Regions from separate parts of the Cellulosimicrobium sp. EB106-03-01-XG111 genome, predicted to be linked through region 1. Evidence: riboswitches for the same ligand, from Rfam matches in the RefSeq annotation. Region 1 holds a riboswitch; each other region holds the start of a gene.

The links. A riboswitch is a leader RNA that binds a small molecule or an ion and turns the genes downstream of it on or off. The one in region 1 is predicted to bind S-adenosylmethionine.
Region 2: another riboswitch for S-adenosylmethionine. It lies ahead of AC3WT4_RS00230 (methylenetetrahydrofolate reductase); the one in region 1 lies ahead of AC3WT4_RS07990 (aminotransferase class V-fold PLP-dependent enzyme).
Region 3: another riboswitch for S-adenosylmethionine. It lies ahead of AC3WT4_RS17755 (NAD(P)H-dependent oxidoreductase); the one in region 1 lies ahead of AC3WT4_RS07990 (aminotransferase class V-fold PLP-dependent enzyme).

The regions. Positions count from the first base shown of each region.
Region 1 is NZ_JBYTEQ010000006.1:200,070-202,324, forward strand. Features, by position in the region: gene AC3WT4_RS07985 (RNA-directed DNA polymerase) at 1-1,145, shown strand, start outside; SAM riboswitch class IV at 1,265-1,380, shown strand; gene AC3WT4_RS07990 (aminotransferase class V-fold PLP-dependent enzyme) at 1,414-2,255, shown strand, end outside.
Region 2 is NZ_JBYTEQ010000001.1:51,712-53,966, forward strand. Features, by position in the region: gene metE (5-methyltetrahydropteroyltriglutamate--homocysteine S-methyltransferase) at 1-145, opposite strand, end outside; gene AC3WT4_RS00230 (methylenetetrahydrofolate reductase) at 178-1,239, opposite strand; SAM riboswitch class I at 1,245-1,347, opposite strand; gene AC3WT4_RS00235 (sodium/solute symporter) at 1,559-2,255, opposite strand, start outside.
Region 3 is NZ_JBYTEQ010000026.1:232-2,486, forward strand. Features, by position in the region: gene AC3WT4_RS17750 (flavin reductase family protein) at 1-381, opposite strand, end outside; gene AC3WT4_RS17755 (NAD(P)H-dependent oxidoreductase) at 378-977, opposite strand; SAM riboswitch class IV at 1,032-1,134, opposite strand; gene gdhA (NADP-specific glutamate dehydrogenase) at 1,372-2,255, shown strand, end outside.

The sequences.
Region 1 (2,255 bases):
TCGAGTCTGCTGCATATCAGTTCGACGTGGCCCTCGTCTCCGACATTGTCTCTTTTTTCGCGAGCATCCCTGTGCAACTCCTCCAGGAGCGGATAGAGCAGATTGCCAAGAAGGGAAAGGCCACTGGCCGACTCCTCGGTATGCTAGAGGGATTCGATAGGAATGCCCATCGAACGGGCATACCGCAACGTTCTTTCGCATCTGCTGTTCTGGCCAACATGTACGTGTCGTCGTTGGACGATGTGCTTGAGGGCCACTCCTCAAGCATCATGGAACTTGTCGTGCGCGGAACGAAGGGGGCGAACCCGCGAACAAGTTGGACGCGCTGGATGGATGACATTTGGCTTTTCGGGGATGACGGAGCGTCGATGCGGTCGGCCCAACTCGAATTGCAGTCCACGGCGCGGTCGTTGGGACTCCATGCAAACAGCGCAAAGACAAGGCTCCTGGAAGGTCCAGAGGTTTGGGAGCGCGCGATGCAGATCGAACACAGTGCAATCGATGAGGCGCTCGATTCGAAGGCGGATGAGGGGCCACTCGAGGAACTCGTGGATCGTCTATTTGAGGAGCCAGCCGTCGCGGGAAGGACGAGCCTCAAGTTTGCGGCTAATCGCATGCTAAAGCATGGCTCCAGCTACCGTGTGATTGATATGCTTGATGCATGCGTCGAGATGCCGCACGGTGCGGACATCCTTGGTCCGCTATTCAGAGAGAACTTTGTTCAGGCGAGCTTGCAGGATTGGCTCGTGGAACATTCGAGGTCCGAATGGGCTGCTTTCGAGTGGTCTACAGCACACTACCTGCGAATGATTTCGCCTAACATTAGGCCGCGAAAGAACATGATCGAACTCGTGGAGTCGCTGGTAAGCGAACCGGCGACATCGGCCCCACTGCTCGCCATGGCCGCTCACCGCTTAGCCTGCTGGGACCCCGACAAATTGCGCGGTGCAGCCCGCGCTTCGATGCCCCACTGTCATCAACCTCTAAGCCGGCGAATCCTCGCGTTCTGCGCGCTCGCGTCAAATGAGGCACGCACGGTGGTCAGGGATTGGCTAAAGCAGGAGGAGGAGAACCTGCTAGCCCTCAAGGTACTCGAGAATTCAAATTATGGCCTTCCCAAAATCTCGAAATTTTACAGCGCGTGAGTCCGGCGGCCCTCGGCGTGCAGTGACCGTGGGCCGCGACGTCGCGAGAGAGCGTCCACCATGCGGACTGCCCTGACCACGGGTTGACACGGAGTGCCGCCGCGCACATCCTGGACGCAGGTCATGAGTGCCAGCGCGAAACCCCGGTTTGCTGGCCGGCAACCCTCCTCTCGCGGCGGGGTGCCCCGGGTGACGACCAGGCCGCACGCCGACCGGCGGGCGGCAAGCGCGGGGAGGTTCTCCCCGGACGACCCTGGAGGACTGTGCCATGACTGCTCTCGCGGACGTCTCGTGTCCCACCGACGCCCCGGCCCCTGACCTCGCGGCGCTCGCCGACGCGCCCGCGCTCCTGCCCGTCGTCGGCGGGGACACGCTCGTCCCGCTCGTCGACGGCCGCAGCGTCCCGTACGCGAACCTCGACGTCGCGGCGTCGGCCCCGGCGCTGCGCTCGGTCGCGGACCGCGTGACCGAGGTGCTGCCGCTCTACGCGAGCGTGCACCGCGGCGCGGGCTACCTGTCGCAGGTCTCCACGGCGCTCTACGAGGCGTCGCGCCGCACGATCGGCACGTTCGTCGGCGCGCGCGAGGACGACGTCACGGTCGTCACGCGCAACACCACCGACTCGCTCAACCTGCTCGCGGGCTGCGTCCCGGCGAACGCGGACGGCACGCCCGCGCGCGTGCTCGTCCTCGACGTCGAGCACCACGCGAACCTGCTGCCGTGGCAGCGCGCCGGGGGCGCGACGGTCCTCGCGGGCGGCGCGTCCGTCGCGGAGACGCTCTCGGGCCTGCGCACCGAGCTCGCGCGCTTCCCGTACGCGCTCGTCGCCGTGACCGGCGCGTCCAACGTCACGGGCGAGTCCCTGCCGATCACCGAGGTCGTCCGCGCCGCGCACGACGCTGGCGCGCGCGTCGTGCTCGACGGCGCCCAGCTCGTCCCGCACCGCGGGTTCTCGCTCGCCGCGTCGGGCGCCGACTACGTCGCGTTCTCGGGGCACAAGACCTACGCGCCGTTCGGCGCGGGCGCGCTCGTCGGGCGTCGTGACTGGCTCGACGCGGGCACCCCCTACCTCGCGGGCGGCGGCGCCGTGCGCCAGGTCGCGGTGACCGG
Region 2 (2,255 bases), on a different contig from region 1:
GCTCCTCGGCCGACGTCTTGCCGGCCCAGAACGCCTCGACGGCCTTCTTGAGCTCGCGGCGGCGCCCGATGCGCGGGTAGCCGAGCACGGTCCCGGCGGGGAATCCGACCGGGTTCTGGGTAGGGGAGGGTACGGAAGTGGCCATGATCGAAACCTCTTGCTGGTCCGGAGGACCGGTCAGACGGGCGCGCCGTGCGTGGCGGCGCTCGTCGTGGGCAGGGAGGTGCCGGTGACCCACGGCCCGCTGGCCAGGTCCGGGACGAGCGGGGCGGCGGCGGCGCTGGCGCCGCCCCCGGTCCCGCCCGACCCGCCGCCGAGGTGGACACCCTCGAGCAGGTCAAGAGCGGCGCGGTGCTTGTTGAACGTGTACACGTGCAGACCGGGCGTGCCCGCGTCGAGGACGCGCTGCGCGAGGTCGACCGAGTACGCGATCCCGTAGGCGTGCTGCGCCTCCGGGTCGGGCAGGGCGTCGAGCGCGTCCAGCAGGTGCTGGGGCGCGCGCACGCCCGTGAGCTCCTCGACGCGACGGAGCCGCGCGGGCTCCGTCGTGGGCAGCAGCCCGGCGAGGATGGGGATCGTCACGCCGGCCGCACGGGCCTCGGCGACGAAGTCGGTGTACGACGACGCGTCGTAGAAGAGCTGCGTGATCGCGAAGCTCGCGCCGGCCTGCTGCTTCTGCCACAGGCGGCGCACCTCCTGGGTGCGGCTCGTGCCGGCGGCGGGGTTGCCGTCGCAGAACGTCGCGACGGCGATCGTCAGCGGCCGGGCCGCGCCGCGCAGCGCGACGGCCGGGTCGGACGCGCAGCGCGACGCCTCGACCTCGCGCAGCAGGGCGACGAGCTCGGTCGACGACCGGACGCCGTCGGGCGCGGGCTGCCAGTCCGGCTGGTCACGCGGCGGGTCGCCTCGCAGCGCGAGGAAGCTCCGCACGCCCTCGTCGAGGAAGTCGGTGATGACCGACTCCACGTCCTCGCGCGACGCCCCGACGCACGTGAGGTGCGCGATCGGCAGCACGGGCGTGCCCTGGAGCAGCCGTCCCACGACCTGGCGCGCGGTCGCGCGGTCGGTGCCCGCCGCGCCGTACGTCACGGACACGAAGTCGGGGTGCGTCGCGACGAGACGGCGTGCCGTCTCCCAGAACTTCGGGGCCGCGTCCGGTCGGCGCGGGGGCATGAGCTCGAACGACACCGTCGGCCGCGGACGGCCCGGACGGTGCGCGAAGGGTGCCTCTGAGGTCATGCGTCACTCCATCGACCCTGGCGTTAGCACCTTTGTCCTCGGGAGGCTTCCGTCGGCGGGTTGCTGCGGTGTCGTCGAGCCAGGACTCTCGACCGCTCTGGATGGTTGCCACGATCCTACGACCCATCCGACATGCGGTCGAGAGCGCCCGCCAGGTGAGATGCGGAGGGATCAGTCGGAGGCGTACCGACGTCCCGCGCTACAGATCGCAGTCTCTCTACGCGACGAATTTCAGGTTTCCTCCGCTACAGATCTCAGGTGCTCGAGCGATGTCCCAGACGCCGAGCGTGGCGACGGGTCGTCGTCGGCCTTCCGGGTCTCAAGCCCGCCGGCGCTCGGGCACATGCAGACGCCGGAGGAACCGGTCGGTGCGCAGCGGCGGGCCGCGCCGGTCGAGGAGCGACACGACGACGACGGTCGCCGTCGCGAGCGGGATGGTCCAGGCGGCGGGCTGGGCGAGCAGGGCGCGCACGACGCCGGGGACGCCGTCGGCCGTGTCGCCGGACGGTCTCCCGTACCCCGTGGCGACGAGCGCGGACGACGCGAGCAGCGCCGTCGCGCACAGGACGGCCCCCACGACCATGCCCGCCACCGCGCCGCGCGCGGTGAGGCCGCGCCACCAGACGCCGAGCAGGATGACGGGGGACAAGGCGGACGCGGCGAAGACGAACACCGTCCCGACGCTCGTCACGAGGCCCTGCGGGATGGTGACGAGCGCGAACGCGAGCGGGATGAGCGTGCACGCGACCGCCGACCACCGGAAGGACCGCACGGTGCCGCCGAACAGGTCCTGGCTCACGACGCCCGCCAGCGCTACCACGAGCCCGGACGACGTCCCGAGGAACGCGGCGAACGCCCCGGCGACGACGAGCGCGGCGAGCAGCTCGCCGCCGAGCCCGGGCACGAGGCGGGTCGGCAGCGTGAGGACGACGGTGTCCGCGACGCCGGGCGCCGCGAGGTCGGGCGCGACGACCCGCGCCACGAGCCCGAGCGTGCTCGACACCATGTAGAACACG
Region 3 (2,255 bases), on a different contig from region 1:
CGCGCCGTCGATCACGGGCTCGCCCGTCGGCAGGCGCGACCAGCCGCCGTCCGCGAACCGGTCGATGCCGCTCGTCGCGAACCGGGCCGAGACGTCGTCCTGGTGGTCGGCGAGGAAGCTCACGGTCAGCGTGCGCGCCGTCGAGACCGCGGGCCACGACGACGACGTGGACGCGAGCGAGAACACGAGCAGCGGGGGCGCGGCCGAGACGGAGATGACGGACGTCGCGGTGAAGCCGACGAGGCGGTCGCCGTGCTCGAGCGCGACGACGGCGACGCCCGCGGGGTGGCCGCGGAACACGGCCTTGTACTCGTCGGGGGAGAGCTGGGGCTCGTCCTGCTCGGCCAGGAGGGCCTCCAGGTGGGTGAGCTCGGCGGTCATCGGGCCACCCCCGCGAACGCGTCCGCGACGGCCTCGTCGGTGCGGGCCGACGGGAGGTCCCCCGCCGGGGGGAGCGGTGCCGTGGCGCGGCGCAGGGCGTCGCCCTCGCGCGCGAGCCACGCGTCCACGACCGGCCCCAGGTCCGCGAGCTGCGGCTCGGTGACCGTGAGCGACCGGGTCGGGACGACGGCGCCGAGCTCGACGAGCACGGGCCGCAGGTGCACCTCCCCGACGAGCGCGTGCGCCGGGTTCCCCGACACGACGAGCGGGACCACGACGACGCCCGCGAGCCCGTCGGGGCCGTAGAGGTCGAGGAAGGCCTTGAGCAGCCCGGTGTACGACGCCTTGTAGACCGGGGTCGCCACGACGGCGACCGTCGCCCGGGCGAGCTGCGCGCGGGCGACGTCGGCCGCCGGGTGGTCGGCGGCGAGCACCTCGGCGGCGAACGACGCCAGGTCGACCGTGGCGACGTCGGCCGTGCCGAGGACGTCGGCGACGCGGCGCGCGACCGTCTCGGCGGCGCCGAGCGTGCGCGAGCCGGGCCGCGGGTTGCCCGAGACGGCGAGCACCGTCGGGTGGGTGGGGTGGTGGGTCATGTGCACCTCGCAGTAGTCGTCGATCACGCTTGCCGTGCGGGCCGTCCTCGCCGGTGGCGGGGCAGGCCGGGCCCGGCCTGGTCATCTCCCGGAGCACCCCGCCGTGACAGGGGGTTGCCGGCCAGCGAGCCGGGGCTTGGCGCTGGCGCTCGTGACCTGGGGACGGGTATAGCAACCGCCTCGGGAAACTGCACCGGATCGGTAGGGTTTCTCAGTGGGTGGACGGATGTGTCGTCGCCGGTGCCCCTCGTGCCGCCCGGTGCCGCCTCGTGCGGGCCGACCCGGCTCCGCGGCCGCCCGTGCCGGTGCGCGCGGAGTGAGACGGTGTGACGGGAGCTTCTGGCACAGGCGTACCGTCAGCAGGAGTTCCGCCCGCGTCAGACGAGGAGTACCCATGGACAGCCGACTGCAGTCCGTCTACGACGAGGTCCTGCGTCGCAACCCCGGCGAGGCCGAGTTCCACCAGGCCGTGCGCGAGGTCTTCGACTCGCTCGGCCCCGTGCTGCGCAAGCACCCGCGCTACGTCGAGGCCGCCGTCCTCGAGCGCGTGTGCGAGCCGGAGCGCCAGATCATCTTCCGGGTCCCGTGGGTGGACGACACCGGGCGCGTGCAGATCAACCGCGGCTTCCGCGTCGAGTTCAACTCGGCGCTCGGCCCGTACAAGGGCGGCCTGCGGTTCCACCCGTCGGTCTACCTCGGCATCGTGAAGTTCCTCGGCTTCGAGCAGATCTTCAAGAACTCGCTCACGGGCATGCCCATCGGCGGCGGCAAGGGCGGCTCCGACTTCGACCCGCGCGGGCGGTCCGACGGCGAGGTCATGCGGTTCTGCCAGTCGTTCATGACCGAGCTCTACCGCCACATCGGCGAGAACACGGACGTCCCCGCGGGCGACATCGGCGTGGGCGGCCGCGAGATCGGCTACCTCTTCGGGCAGTACAAGCGCATCACCAACCGCTACGAGTCCGGCGTCCTCACGGGCAAGGGCATCTCGTGGGGCGGCTCGCTCGTCCGCACGGAGGCCACGGGCTACGGCACGGTCCTCTTCGCGCAGAACATGCTGGAGACGCGCGGGCAGGCGCTCGACGGGCGCCGCGTCGTCGTCTCGGGCTCCGGCAACGTCGCGATCTACGCGACGGCCAAGGCGCAGCAGCTCGGCGCGAACGTGGTCGCGTTCTCCGACTCGTCGGGCTACGTCGTCGACGAGGCCGGGGTCGACCTCGAGCTCCTGCGCCAGATCAAGGAGGTCGAGCGCGGGCGCGTCGCCGACTACGCCGCGCG